Regions from separate parts of the Escherichia albertii genome, predicted to be linked through region 1. Evidence: predicted binding sites of a transcription regulator. Region 1 holds the regulator's gene; each other region holds the start of a gene.

Region 1 (4,684 bases):
GCGGACCACGTTATTGCAGCTCGCAGTGATGACAAACGCCGTCGTTACTTTAGCCAGTTGCTGGAGGAACTGGATATTTACCAGGAAAAGCTACGCATCTGGCAGGCGCCGCCGCAGGTCACAGAATCGGTGCATCGGCTGGCGGGCATGCTGCATAAATACCAGCACGCGCTAACCGATAATTAAGCCAAAAGGTGTCGGTTGATATTGCAGACAGACTCCAGATTGCCTGATGCGCTACGTTTATCAGGCCTGCAAGGGAATTGCATTATATTGAATTGGCACACCCTGGTAGGCCGGATAAGGCGTTCACGCCGCATCCGGCATGAACAAAGCGCACGTTGTCAGCACTCTGAAACCGACGCCAAAAGGTGTCGGTTGATATTGCAGACAGACTCCAGATTGCCTGATGCGCTACGCTTATCAGGCCTACAAGGGAATTGCATTATATTGAATTGGCACCCCCCGGTAGGCCGGATTAAGGCGTTCACGCCGCATCCGGCATGAACAAAGCGCACGTTGTCAGCACTCTGAAGCCGACGCTAAAAGGTGTCGGTTGATATTGCAGACAGACTCCAGATTGCCTGATGCGCTACGCTTATCAGGCCTGCAAGGGAATTGCATTATATTGAATTTGCACACCCTGGTAGGCCGGATAAGGCGTTCACGCCGCATCCGGCATGAACAAAGCGCACGTTGTCAGCACTCTGAAACCGACGCCAAAAGCGTCGGTTTTTTCATGTCTATACTTAGCGATGATCGGCTGAACTGGCCGCGAAACGTGACGGTGGTAACAGATGAATATCTATACCTTTGATTTTGATGAGATCGAGAGTCAGGACGATTTCTATCGCGACTTTAATCAAACCTTTGGTCTGGCGAAAGAACAAGTGAGCGATCTCGACTCACTGTGGGATGTATTAATGAATGATGTCCTGCCGTTACCACTGGAGATCGAATTTGTTCATCTGGGGGAGAAAACGCGTCGGCGTTTTGGGGCGTTAATATTGCTGTTTGATGAGGCGGAAGAAGAGCTGGAAGGGCATTTGCGTTTTAATGTGCGCCATTAGCGCAAAAAAAGCCCCCGAACCGGGGGCAATATCGTCGGACAGACGGTTGGGGTTTACTTGTACAATTCTGCCGTAGCGTGCCAGGTATCACCGCTGCGAGCTTCAGTAATCTGGTAGGCCGTTGCACCTTTCTCTTCTGCTTTTTTGTTCAGCATTTCACGCATATCCATTGGAGAGGACGCTACACCGCTGACGGATACAGTACCGATTAGTTCACGATTCTGTGCCTGGGCAGCATCAATGGAGTCGGCAGCGAATGCGCCGAAAGAAAGAACAGAAAGTACACTTAATGCAGTAACAGCGGTTTTGATTTTCATGATTTTCACCTCGACATAATCTTTTAGCTGGGCCTTTGTTTCGTGACCCATATCACAAAATCAAGTATACACTAATTATTGCTCTAATTAATACCACGCTAACTGTTTCAGTTGATACTAAATGTTAAAAATATTGATTTTTATAACAGAAAAGAATTAAAAAACGAGCGGCATAAAATAAATGTTAATTATTTCAATGGCATATGGATTTTTGCAAAATGTGCGTTATCGATATTAAGTATTCACTATGTGAATAATATGTCGCGATAAAACGCACTATTCGTTAAATGAATCGCAGGGAGATGCGGAAGGCGGTTAAGAGGGAACGGCGGGATTTTCCCGCCGCCAATAGCGACGGGATAGAGATTAAAGCTCCTGGTCGAACAGCTCTAAAATCGCTTCGTACAGGTCTTTGACGCTGAAACCGTTCGCAGGGGTGGTAAAGATGGTGTCATCACCAGCAATGGTGCCGAGAATACCTTCTGCTTTACCCAGTGAGTCCAGCAGACGTGCAATCAACTGTGCCGCGCCCGGACTGGTGTGAATCACAACGACAGCATCGTTGTAGTCGATATCCAGCACCAGATTTTTCAGCGGGCTGGAAGTGGTCGGTACACCTAATTCTGCAGGCAGGCAGTAAACCATTTCCATTTTTGCGTTGCGGGTGCGTACAGCACCAAACTTCGTCAACATCCGCGAGACTTTGGACTGGTTAATATTGTCAAAACCCTGCTCCTGTAATGCGGCGACAATTTCGCCCTGGGAGCTAAATTTCTCTTCTTTAAGTAACGCTTTAAACGCTTTAACTAATTCTTCTTGCTTAGCCGAGCTTCGCATAAGTCACCCGATATGGTGGTTGATACAACATTATTGTGCATACAGATGAATTTTTATGCAAACAGTCTGCCCTGGAGAGGGCTGAAATAATGTTATGAAAGAGCGGAATTTTATCAAATTTCGTTATTGAGAAACATGCCTGTGTCACGGTGTGTAAATTTCGCTTAAAAGTAAACTGATTGTTATCAAATTGATATTGTTTTGGCTAAACGGTAGGGTATATTGTCACCACCTGTTGGAATGTTGCTCTAATGCATAAGAGGCTGTTAATTACGTAAATTAGCTTCCTGATTACGTCAATTAAATGCATAAACGCTAAACTTGCGTGACTACACATTCTTGAGAAGTGGTCATTGTAAACGACGAATTTGTGGATTAAGGTCGCGGCAGCGGAGCAACATATCTTAGTTTATCAATATAATAAGGAGTTTAGGATGAAAGTCGCAGTCCTCGGCGCTGCTGGCGGTATTGGCCAGGCGCTTGCATTACTGTTAAAAACCCAACTGCCTTCAGGTTCAGAACTCTCCCTGTATGATATCGCTCCAGTGACTCCCGGTGTGGCTGTCGACCTGAGCCATATCCCTACTGCTGTGAAAATAAAAGGTTTTTCTGGTGAAGATGCTACTCCAGCGCTGGAAGGCGCAGATGTAGTACTGATTTCTGCGGGTGTAGCGCGTAAACCGGGTATGGATCGTTCCGACCTGTTTAACGTTAACGCCGGTATTGTAAAGAATCTGGTTCAGCAAGTTGCGAAAACTTGCCCGAAAGCGTGCATTGGCATTATCACTAACCCGGTTAACACCACTGTGGCTATCGCTGCGGAAGTGCTGAAAAAAGCCGGTGTTTATGACAAAAACAAGCTGTTTGGCGTTACTACGCTGGATATTATTCGTTCCAACACCTTTGTCGCGGAACTGAAAGGTAAACAACCGGGTGATGTAGAAGTGCCGGTTATTGGCGGTCACTCTGGCGTTACTATTCTACCGCTGCTGTCACAGGTTCCTGGCGTCAGTTTTACCGAGCAGGAAGTCGCAGATCTGACCAAACGTATCCAGAACGCGGGCACGGAAGTGGTTGAAGCAAAAGCCGGTGGCGGGTCTGCAACCCTGTCGATGGGTCAGGCCGCAGCCCGTTTTGGTCTGTCTCTGGTTCGCGCATTGCAGGGCGAAAAAGGCGTTGTTGAATGTGCTTATGTTGAAGGCGATGGTCAGTACGCACGTTTCTTCTCTCAGCCGCTGTTGCTGGGTAAAAATGGCGTGGAAGAACGTAAATCTATCGGCACCCTGAGCGCATTTGAACAGAACGCGCTGGAAGGTATGCTGGATACGCTGAAGAAAGATATCGCGTTGGGCGAAGAGTTCGTTAATAAGTAATGAATTAACGAATAACAAAAAACCGGAGCACAGACTCCGGTTTTTTTGCTTTTAACGCCGATATTAATTCGTCGCTGGATATTCCTGAATAGTAACCTGCAACGTTAACTGTTTATCGTCACGCATCACCACGACTGGAATCACTGAGCCAGGGCGAATTTCTGCAACCTGATCCATTGTCTCCAGAGCCGAGATGGCGGGTTTGTTATCCACCGAGATAATCAGATCATTAACCTGAATACCTGCATTTGCCGCCGGGCCATCAGGCGACACTTCGTTAACCACGATCCCTTGCAATTGATCCATGCCGCCATTCTGCGCATGTAATGGAGCGATCTCGCGCCCACCAATGCCAATGTAGCCACGGATCACTCGTCCATCACGGATCAGTTTATCCATAATTTTGGTCGCTAACTGGAAGGGGATGGCAAAACCGATCCCTTCCGGCGTTTCACCATCGTTACTCTTATCAAATGACAGCGTGTTAATACCCATCAGTTCGCCTAGCGAGTTAACCAGCGCACCGCCGGAGTTACCGTGGTTTATAGAGGCATCGGTTTGCAGAAAGTTTTGTCGCCCGGTCGGGTTCAGGCCGATTCGCCCGGTGGCACTGATAATCCCCTGGGTAATGGTCTGCCCGAGGTTGTACGGGTTACCGATCGCCAGCACCACATCGCCAATGTGCGGTACGCGGCGTGGATTGATTGGAATCGTTGGTAAGCCGCCAGTGGCGTTAATTTTCAACACTGCCAAATCGGTCAGAGAGTCCGAGCCAACCAGCAATGCTTCGAAAACCCGACCATCCTGCAAGGCGACAATGATCTGATCGGCGTCGTTGATAACGTGTTTATTGGTGATGATGTAACCGCGTTGATCCATGATTACGCCGGATCCCAATGTGCGGATCTCAAGCTGGTTGTGCGAAGTTGTGTTCAAACCGCGGTTGTAAACGTTAACCACCGCTGGCGCAGCGCGGCGAACCGCCAGATTATAACTGGCAGGCGTCTCATCGGTACTGTCGAATTGCGGTACGGAAAGCGGATTAATGTTGCGTAGCGAAGGCATCGCCACCAGCAAAATAGCGCCG
Region 2 (4,684 bases), 1.2 Mb from region 1:
GCGAATCAAGGTCACCTTGAACGTGGGTATTGTTGGCAATCCAGCTAACCATCCACATTTTTAGCCAGGGATAAGCCAGGCCACAGGTGACTGAGGAACCTATTAATACAGCAAACATGCGCAGAAGTATACCGAACGTGGTAATGGACGAATGAAAACGGATTGTTCCATTTGCCAGCGCCAGATTATTCAGAAACAGATTGCGTAACGTGGCATAGAGATAACTGGCAAAAACAAGAATCGCGACGAAATAAAGGAAATAGGAAGCCATGATCTGCGAGTAATATTGCATAATGAGCTCGCCACCTGCATCAGTTCGTCCCAACATGCTCATCATCATTAACTGCTGGAATACTGGCGCAATCATAATACCGATCACAACAATGAACGGAACCAGGGTTAATATTGCAAGCATACATCCTTTAACACAATCTTTGACGCTTACCTTAATGGAAAATTGATGAACGCCAAATTTTGAGTTATTACCTAACAATGGCATCCATTTACTATAGGTAACACCATGAATAACGCCCAGCCCGACGACAGAAAGTAAACTTAACATCACTAAGTTAAAGAATAATCCTCCTATCGATGTCGTTACTTGCGCAATAAGATACAGAATGAACCAAAAAGCTAACGCCAACAGAACAGGCAGCCCTAACATAACCCACCATGCACGGAGCATAGAGCAGTTAAAGCCAAAGCGAATGCCATTTAGTGAGGTCATGTTCGCCTGATACTGCAGACTCTTTACTGCCATACATGGAATACCGCAGATCAAGAGCGCAAACAGGAGTCCCCCCAGCGCAAAGTGTTGACTTGAAAAACAAAAAACACTTAGAAAATAAACCACCATAAGGAATAAAAAACTAATAAAAATAGCACCTCCAGTACCTTTATAACTAAAGGATTGCCCCTTGAGCGTCACGTGTTGATAAATATAACGATGGCATTTCACCAATGCCCATGGCCCATAGATACCCAGAGTAATAATTGTCAGTAAAAAATTCACAAGACAAATAAGAAAATACTCACCACCTTTACCGGTGAATACAAATGAGTGACGAGAGTTATCTTTCCCGATGGTTACATCATTCATGAATCATATCCCTAAAATAAATTCCATTCATATAGATAATAATTCCAGCACTGTAGTACTGGTCTGTCTAGAATACGCTTTCTTAAAGAGATCTATGCTTAATATTTTCTGATTTATCTTCTTCTTGCACCACATAAGTTAGGGTGGTATTAAAGTGAGCTATAAATCATACATTTTAAATTGAGCTATGCTATGAATGTCGTCATTTCGCCCACACTCCGTTTACGCAAACTTACTGCTGCCGATAATGCAGCCATCGCCAGCGTCATCCGCCAGGTTTCTGCAGAGTATGGCCTTACCGCTGATAAAGGCTACACCGTCGCCGATCCGAATCTCGACGAGTTGTATCAAATGTATAGCCAGCCGGGTCACGCTTATTGGGTGGTTGAACATGATGGTCAAGTCGCAGGCGGTGGTGGAATTGCGCCACTAACGGGTAGTGAATCGGACATTTGCGAACTGCAAAAAATGTATTTTCTTCCAGACATTCGCGGTAAAGGGCTGGCGAAAAAACTGGCTTTAATGGCGATGGAGCAGGCGCGAGAAATGGGCTTCAAACGCTGCTATCTGGAAACAACAGCTTTTCTGACAGACGCTATTGCTCTGTATGAACATTTAGGTTTTCAACATATCGACTACGCGCTTGGCTGTACGGGCCATGTGGATTGTGAAGTGCGGATGCTGCGCAAACTCTAAAAAAATGCCCGCCAGTTCATACTATCGGGCATCCGATCAATAACAATGTACTTTTTGTGTATGCCGGATGCGGCGTGAACGTCTTATCCGGCATACAAATTCAATAGATTGCAGGAACCTCGTAGACCTGATAAGCGTAGCGCATCAGGTAATTTTGCATTTGTCGTCAACGCTTAATTAGTGGCGGACGCCGTCATCATCTTCGTCGACAAAATCTTCATCGTCGCCGTCTTCACCATCAGGATCTTCAAAGTAAGTCCCCCAACCGTCGTACTCAACGTCGAATTTCTCCGCCAGTGTCATCAGTTGCTCAACCTGAGCGTCAATCAGCTCGGCATTCAAAGCGCATTCGCTGAGAATGTCACAGCAAATCACGATATCGCCATCTTCTACTTCCAGCTCTTCTGGATCGGTCACTTCATAACCCAGTTTAAATGCTTCAACCGCGGCTTTTTCCAGTGTTTCCAGATCGTCTGCGGAAAGGTGGTGCTCAATGGTATATAGCGCGTCTGGATCGCTACCATCTTCCAGTAATTCTTCGATAATCAAACGCGTTTCTTCACGTTGTTCTTCCAGTTGTTCCGGGTTTGCCATGGCTTATTCCTCTTAAATGTCCTGCCGATACTCTTATTGTCACACACCACTGACATTGCCTCCACCTTTGTGACAAAGATTTATGTATCAGGCTTGCAAATGAATAATAATACATATAAAGTGAATTTTAATTCACCACAGCGTCAGCCACAGGAGGGACCTATGTCCGGGTTTTATCATAAGCATTTCCTGAAATTACTTGATTTCACGCCAGCGGAACTCAATAGCCTGCTCCAGTTAGCCGCGAAACTGAAAGCTGATAAGAAAAACGGCAAAGAAGAAGCCAAACTCACGGGTAAAAATATCGCGCTCATCTTCGAAAAAGACTCGACCCGTACTCGATGCTCTTTCGAAGTTGCCGCATATGACCAGGGTGCTCGCGTTACTTATCTCGGCCCAAGCGGCAGCCAGATTGGTCACAAAGAGTCGATTAAAGACACTGCCCGCGTGCTTGGTCGGATGTATGACGGTATTCAGTATCGCGGCTATGGTCAGGAGATTGTCGAAACGCTGGCGGAATACGCTGGTGTGCCAGTATGGAACGGCCTGACCAATGAGTTCCACCCCACGCAGCTGCTGGCGGATCTCCTCACCATGCAGGAGCATTTGCCCGGCAAAGCATTCAACGAAATGACGCTGGTCTATGCAGGTGACGCGCGTAACAACATGGGCAACTCAATGCTGGAAGCGGCGGCGCTGACTGGCCTGGATCTGCGGCTGGTCGCCCCGCAAGCGTGCTGGCCGGAAGCCTCACTGGTTACCGAATGCCGCGCGCTGGCACAGAAACATGGCGGAAATATCACCCTGACGGAAGACGTTGCGGCAGGCGTTAAAGATGCCGACTTTATCTACACGGATGTGTGGGTGTCGATGGGAGAAGCGAAAGAGAAATGGGCTGAACGCATCACGTTACTGCGTGATTATCAAGTGAATAGCAAGATGCTGCAGCTCACCGGTAACCCGCAGGTTAAATTTCTGCACTGCCTGCCCGCCTTTCATGACGATCAAACAACGCAGGGCAAAAAGATGGCTGAAGAATTTGGTCTGCATGGTGGAATGGAAGTCACTGATGAAGTTTTTGAATCCGCCGCCAGTATTGTCTTTGATCAGGCGGAAAACCGTATGCATACCATCAAAGCAGTCATGGTCGCGACGCTCAGCAAATAATGGATATGACGATGCCGGGAAATACAACGTTATCCCGGCATCACATTATTCCAGACAATGATAATTTATTTCTTCCATCCATATTTTTGTATTGTATCTCTTAAATTTTCTGGGTAATTAAATGCATTCAACTGCTCTTCATCAATAAACATTGATATATCACAATTTGATTTTAAAATGGTCAACATAAGGCACTTTCTGAGTGTTAACTCATCAAGTGAAAGCTGGTTAAAAAATTGCCAATAATGCGATTGATTTTGTATACCAGTTTTATTTTTCTCTAAATCATCTATATGAATTTCTATTTTATCCAGTTCGCTCTTACAGAGTTGATACTGCTCAAGCAAATGAGGAAAATACCAGGAAAACATATTAGAATTATTGATAAAAAAATCATTTAAAAAAATTCCATTCGTCAATACAGAGGCAGGTATTGTTTTAAACAGTGACTTAGCATTATTAAAATAAACTTGTATTAAATTAAATTTCTCTTGAGAACTTAACTCAAAGACATCAATATTCTTAATGACTTCACCCCAAATAAGATCATGTATTGACTCATTATTTCTATACGCATCCTTACTTAGAATTGAAAGCAATAACCCAGCTATTTTAGGCTGCTCACGACCACAATCAATTTTATTAACCATTTCGCATGCATATTTTATTTTTGATTCATCATTCATGTATTTCAGACTTTTATTAAAACACCACTCCAGTATCTTTACGTCATTAATATATGGCAAATCTGAAAAATCTTCTAACATCGATATCAGGACCGGAGAGAGGTCAACTTTCGCATTGTCTAAGTAATCGATAAGTATATGAGAGAGAGTAATTTTGACACGATTAATTTCATCATTTATTTTTTCTTTGCTGGTTCCCTCTGAGATGCCATGATATTCAATATCATTAATTTTTTTAAGTATATCGTCTTTTTCATTCAGTAAGTGAGGAAGAATTTCATCATTCAGATAAGGTATTACTAACAAATGTCCGCACTCTATTTGTGGTGACATTCTATTTAATATATTATCCGCTATTTCTTTATAAATAACCTCATCTTCACCATTTTTATTGAGGTTGTTTATCTCTATCGCAGTTTGATTATTAATATCACGCTGATAA
Region 3 (4,684 bases), 840 kb from region 1:
ACTGTTACGGGTCGCCGAGGCAAACCCCAGCCAACCTGCCAACTGTTCACGGTCGATTTCATAAGCCGTTCCCGCCAGCGCACCACAGCCTAACGGGCTGACATCCAGACGCTTGAGCGCATCCTGCAAACGGCTTTCATCACGCGCCAGCATCTCAACATAAGCCAGGCACCAGTGCGCGAACGTCACCGGCTGAGCGCGTTGTAGATGCGTATAACCCGGCATTACCGCATCCTGATTGTTTTCCGCCGTTTCCACCAGCGCCGATTGCAACTGGCGGTTAGCCGTCAGCAACTCGCTAACGGTATCTTTGCACCACAGTTTCAGGTCAGTCGCCACCTGGTCATTACGGCTACGCCCGGTATGCAGCTTTTTGCCTAACTGACCCACTTTGTCGATTAGTTTGCCTTCCACCCAGCTATGAATATCTTCAGCATCGCTTTCGAGAATTTGTTGTGGCCTGGCGCGAACTTCCTCCAGCAGCACGTTCAATGCTTCTTCCAGTTGCGCTTGCTCTTCTGCGGTCAACACACCTACCGTTACCAACGCTTTGGACCAGGCCACAGAGCCAACAATATCCTGCTCCGCCAGACGGTAATCAAAACGCAGTGAGTCATTGAATTGTTTGAACCGTTGATCTGCTGCCTGGGTAAAACGTCCGCCCCAAAGTGCCATAACTCTGTTTCCTTCTTTTGAATGCAATACCGGATAGCAACGCCTCCGGCTAACAAAACTTAAGCTAAAATCCGCGTGCCCATTGGCATACCGTTAAACAGTGCCGGAAGCTGATCCGCATGACGCCAGGAGGCGATATCCACCGGACGGCCCAGCGCGCGCGCGGCATCCAGCGCCGCGTTCACTTTCACAATCATGCCATCCGTAATAATGCCCTGCTCAATCAGTTGCTCCGCTTTCTCTGCCGTCATCTCGGCAATACGTTGCCCTTTGCCATCGAGGATGCCGCTGACATCAGAAAGCAAAATCAGATCCGCGCCCAGCGTTGCCGCCAGCGCCGTCGCCGCCTGGTCAGCATTGACGTTCATCAGTTGCCCTTCGTCGGTCACGCCAATAGAACTCACCACCGGCAGATAACCGTTTTCCAGCAATGTGTTGATGAGCTTAGGTGAACCTGGCTGCGCCAGTCCAACATGGCCTAACTCTTCATCGAGCTGGGTCACTTTTACACTATCGCCGTCACCGAGAAACAAGCCTACAGCAGCAATCTGGTGTTTCTTCGCCCACGCCAGCAGAGTTTTATTTGCCGTTCCCGCCAGCGCCCCGGTGATAATGTCTATCTGATCCGCAGGCGTCACCCGCAGGCCATTTTTCTTTTTCACCGGCAGATTCAGCCCTTTCATCAGCTCATCCACCACGCAGCCGCCGCCGTGGACAATGACCAGCGGACGCTGATGTGACTTACGATAATTCACCAGTGCACTAAACAGACGTTCCAGCGCTTCTTCGCTATCCAGCAGTACGCCGCCCAGTTTGATAATTAATGGATTCATCTTTGCATCCTTAAATAAGAGACTGCGTTTCCGCATAGCCGAAACGAATGTTGGCGCACTGGATAGCCTGTGCCGCCGCACCTTTTAATAAATTATCTTCGGTCGCCACGATAATCAGATGCTCATCCTGAACGGCAAACCCGATATCGCAGAACGGCAGCCCTATGACGTTTTTCAGCGCCGGAACGCCTTTGTCATACAACCGTACCAACGGTTTATGGGCATACGCCTGCTGCAACGCTTGCGCCACTTGCGCCTGGTTTACGCCAGGCTTAAGGCGACAGGTAATGGTTTCGAGAATACCGCGCGGGAAATTGCCCAAATGTGGAGTGAAAATCACGTCGGCGCCGAGGTGTGTGGCAATCTCAGGCTGATGGCGATGGGTAAAGACACCGTAAGGTTGCAGGCTGACTTCACAAAAGCTATTTGAAATCGACGCCTTACGTCCTGCCCCGCTCACACCGCTGGTGGCGTTGATGACCGGCCACTGAGTGAGGTCGAGGAGATCGGCGTCAATCAACGGTTTCAGCGCCAACTGTGCCGCTGTGGGATAACAACCCGGCACCGCGATCAAATTTGCGTCTTTTAATTTATTTCCGCACCACTCCGCCAGACCATAAGCTGCTTGTTCCAACAGTTCCGGGTATTGATGGGTAAAGCCGTAATATTTTTCGTAGAAGGCGACATCGTTAACACGAAACGCGCCGGAAAGGTCGAACACCACACAGCCAGCTTCAAGAAATTGCGGTGCTAAATCGTGGCTAACTTCATGGGCGGTGGCGAGAAACACCACGTCCACCCCTGGACTAAACTCGCTGATATCCGACATCGGCTGCAACGGCAGATCAACGATGCCTTTGAGCTGCGGATGCAAATCGGAGATTAACTTTCCCGCATCATTGCTTTGCGTAGAAACCGTCAAAGCGGTTATGTTCATATGCGGATGGCGATTTACATAGGCCACTAACTCTGCGCCAGCGTAACCGCTGGCCCCCACAATCAGCGTATTCAACATCGGGGCTATTCACCTTCTTATGTCTGGTTGCCTGGTTAAACGTAAAACATTCACCTTACGGCTGGTGGGTTTTATTACGCTCAACGTTAGTGTATTTTTATTCATAATTACTGCATGAATATTGATACTATCATGACCAGAGGTGTGTCAACAATGAAAAACAAATTACCGCCATTTATCGAGATTTACCGCGCCCTGATTGCCACACCTTCAATAAGCGCTACGGAAGAGGCGCTCGATCAAAGCAATGCAGATTTAATCACTCTGCTGGCGGGTTGGTTTAAAGATTTGGGCTTCAATGTGGAAGTCCAGCCCGTGCCAGAGACGCGCAATAAGTTTAATATGCTGGCCAGTTGCGGGCAGGGCGCTGGCGGCTTACTGTTGGCAGGCCATACCGATACCGTGCCGTTTGATGATGGGCGCTGGACGCGCGATCCGTTTACGCTGACAGAGCATGAGGGCAAACTTTACGGCTTAGGCACCGCCGATATGAAAGGGTTCTTTGCGTTTATCCTTGATGCATTACGCGATGTCGACGTCACAAAACTGAAAAAACCGCTCTATATTCTGGCAACCGCCGATGAAGAAACCAGCATGGCTGGGGCGCGCTATTTTGCCGAAACCACCGCTCTGCGTCCTGACTGCGCCATCATTGGCGAACCAACATCGCTACAACCGGTACGCGCACATAAAGGTCACATCTCCAATGCCATCCGAATCATGGGCCAGTCTGGGCACTCCAGCGATCCGTCGCGCGGAGTTAATGCTATCGAACTGATGCACGACGCCATCGGTCATATTTTGCAATTGCGCGATAATCTGAAAGAACGCTATCACTACGAAGCGTTTACCGTGCCATATCCCACACTCAACCTCGGGCATATTCATGGTGGCGACGCGTCTAACCGTATCTGTGCCTGCTGTGAGTTACATATGGATATTCGTCCGCTGCCGGGCATGACACTCAATGAGCTGAATGGATTACTCAACGACGCGCTGGCGCCAGTGAGCGAACGCTGGCCGGGTCGTCTGACGGTCGAAGAGTTACATCCGCCGATCCCTGGCTATGAATGCCCGCCGAACCATCAACTGGTTGAAGTGGTTGAGAAATTGCTCGGCGCGCAGACCGAAGTGGTGAACTATTGTACCGAAGCGCCTTTTATTCAGACGTTATGCCCGACGCTGGTATTAGGCCCCGGCTCAATCAATCAAGCTCATCAGCCTGATGAATATCTGGAAACACGTTTTATCAAGCCCACCCGTGAGCTGATCACTCAGGTAATTCATCATTTCTGCTGGCATTAAAACTCGGGCCGGATAAGGCGGTCACGCCGCATCCGGCACTGTTGCGAAGCTCCGGTGCTACAAATCATGTCGGATGCGATGCTTGCGCATCTTATCCGGCCTACAGTGACTCAAATGATGCCCAAACTTATCTGACCTACACCTTTGGTGTTATGTATGGCGATTTTTTAACATTTCCATAAGTTACGCTTATTTTATTCGTTGTGAATTTAATGGCGTAAATTCCGGCTATTTATTCGTTTGCTGAAGCGATTTCGCAGCATTTGACGTCACCGCGTTTACGTGGCTTTATAAAAGACGACGAAAAGCAAAGCCCGAGCATATTCGCGCCAGTGCGACGTGAAGGATACAGGGCTATCAAACGATAAGATGGGGTGTCTGGGGTCATATGAACGAACAATATTCCGCATTGCGTAGTAATGTCAGTATGCTCGGCAAAGTGCTGGGAGAAACCATCAAGGATGCGTTGGGCGAACACATTCTTGAACGCGTAGAAACTATCCGTAAGTTGTCCAAATCTTCACGCGCTGGCAATGATGCTAACCGCCAGGAGTTACTCACCACCTTACAAAATTTGTCGAACGACGAGCTGCTGCCCGTTGCACGTGCGTTTAGTCAGTTTCTGAATCTGGCCAACACCGCTGAGCAATATCATAGCATTTCGCCGAAAGGCGAGGCTGCCAGCAACCCGGAAGTCATTGCCCGCACCCTGCGTAAACTGAAAAACCAGCCAGACCTTGACGCTGCTACGATCAAAAAAGCGGTGGAATCGCTGTCGCTGGAACTGGTTCTGACCGCGCACCCGACCGAAATTACCCGTCGTACGCTGATCCACAAAATGGTGGAAGTGAACACC

The links. Region 1 encodes ArgR, which controls arginine synthesis, uptake and breakdown. Its sites were predicted from a motif close to ANTGAATAAAAATACANT; they were not measured.
Region 2: a site for ArgR is predicted at 2,509-2,526, ahead of argF (ornithine carbamoyltransferase). Genes of this name have one in related genera too.
Region 3: a site for ArgR is predicted at 2,612-2,629, ahead of argC (N-acetyl-gamma-glutamyl-phosphate reductase). Genes of this name have one in related genera too.

The regions. Positions count from the first base shown of each region.
Region 1 is NZ_CP117568.1:2,391,146-2,395,829, reverse strand. It holds gene aaeB (p-hydroxybenzoic acid efflux pump subunit AaeB) at 1-186, shown strand, start outside; gene PS053_RS11610 (barstar family protein) at 798-1,070, shown strand; gene yhcN (peroxide/acid stress response protein YhcN) at 1,124-1,387, opposite strand; gene argR (transcriptional regulator ArgR) at 1,754-2,224, opposite strand; gene mdh (malate dehydrogenase) at 2,659-3,597, shown strand; gene degS (outer membrane-stress sensor serine endopeptidase DegS) at 3,661-4,684, opposite strand, start outside.
Region 2 is NZ_CP117568.1:3,591,151-3,595,834, reverse strand. It holds gene PS053_RS17475 (YjgN family protein) at 1-1,099, opposite strand, end outside; gene PS053_RS17470 (GNAT family N-acetyltransferase) at 1,292-1,795, shown strand; gene rraB (ribonuclease E inhibitor RraB) at 1,973-2,389, opposite strand; gene argF (ornithine carbamoyltransferase) at 2,552-3,556, shown strand; gene PS053_RS17455 (hypothetical protein) at 3,622-4,684, opposite strand, start outside.
Region 3 is NZ_CP117568.1:3,226,515-3,231,198, reverse strand. It holds gene argH (argininosuccinate lyase) at 1-675, opposite strand, end outside; gene argB (acetylglutamate kinase) at 735-1,508, opposite strand; gene argC (N-acetyl-gamma-glutamyl-phosphate reductase) at 1,519-2,523, opposite strand; gene argE (acetylornithine deacetylase) at 2,677-3,828, shown strand; gene ppc (phosphoenolpyruvate carboxylase) at 4,217-4,684, shown strand, end outside.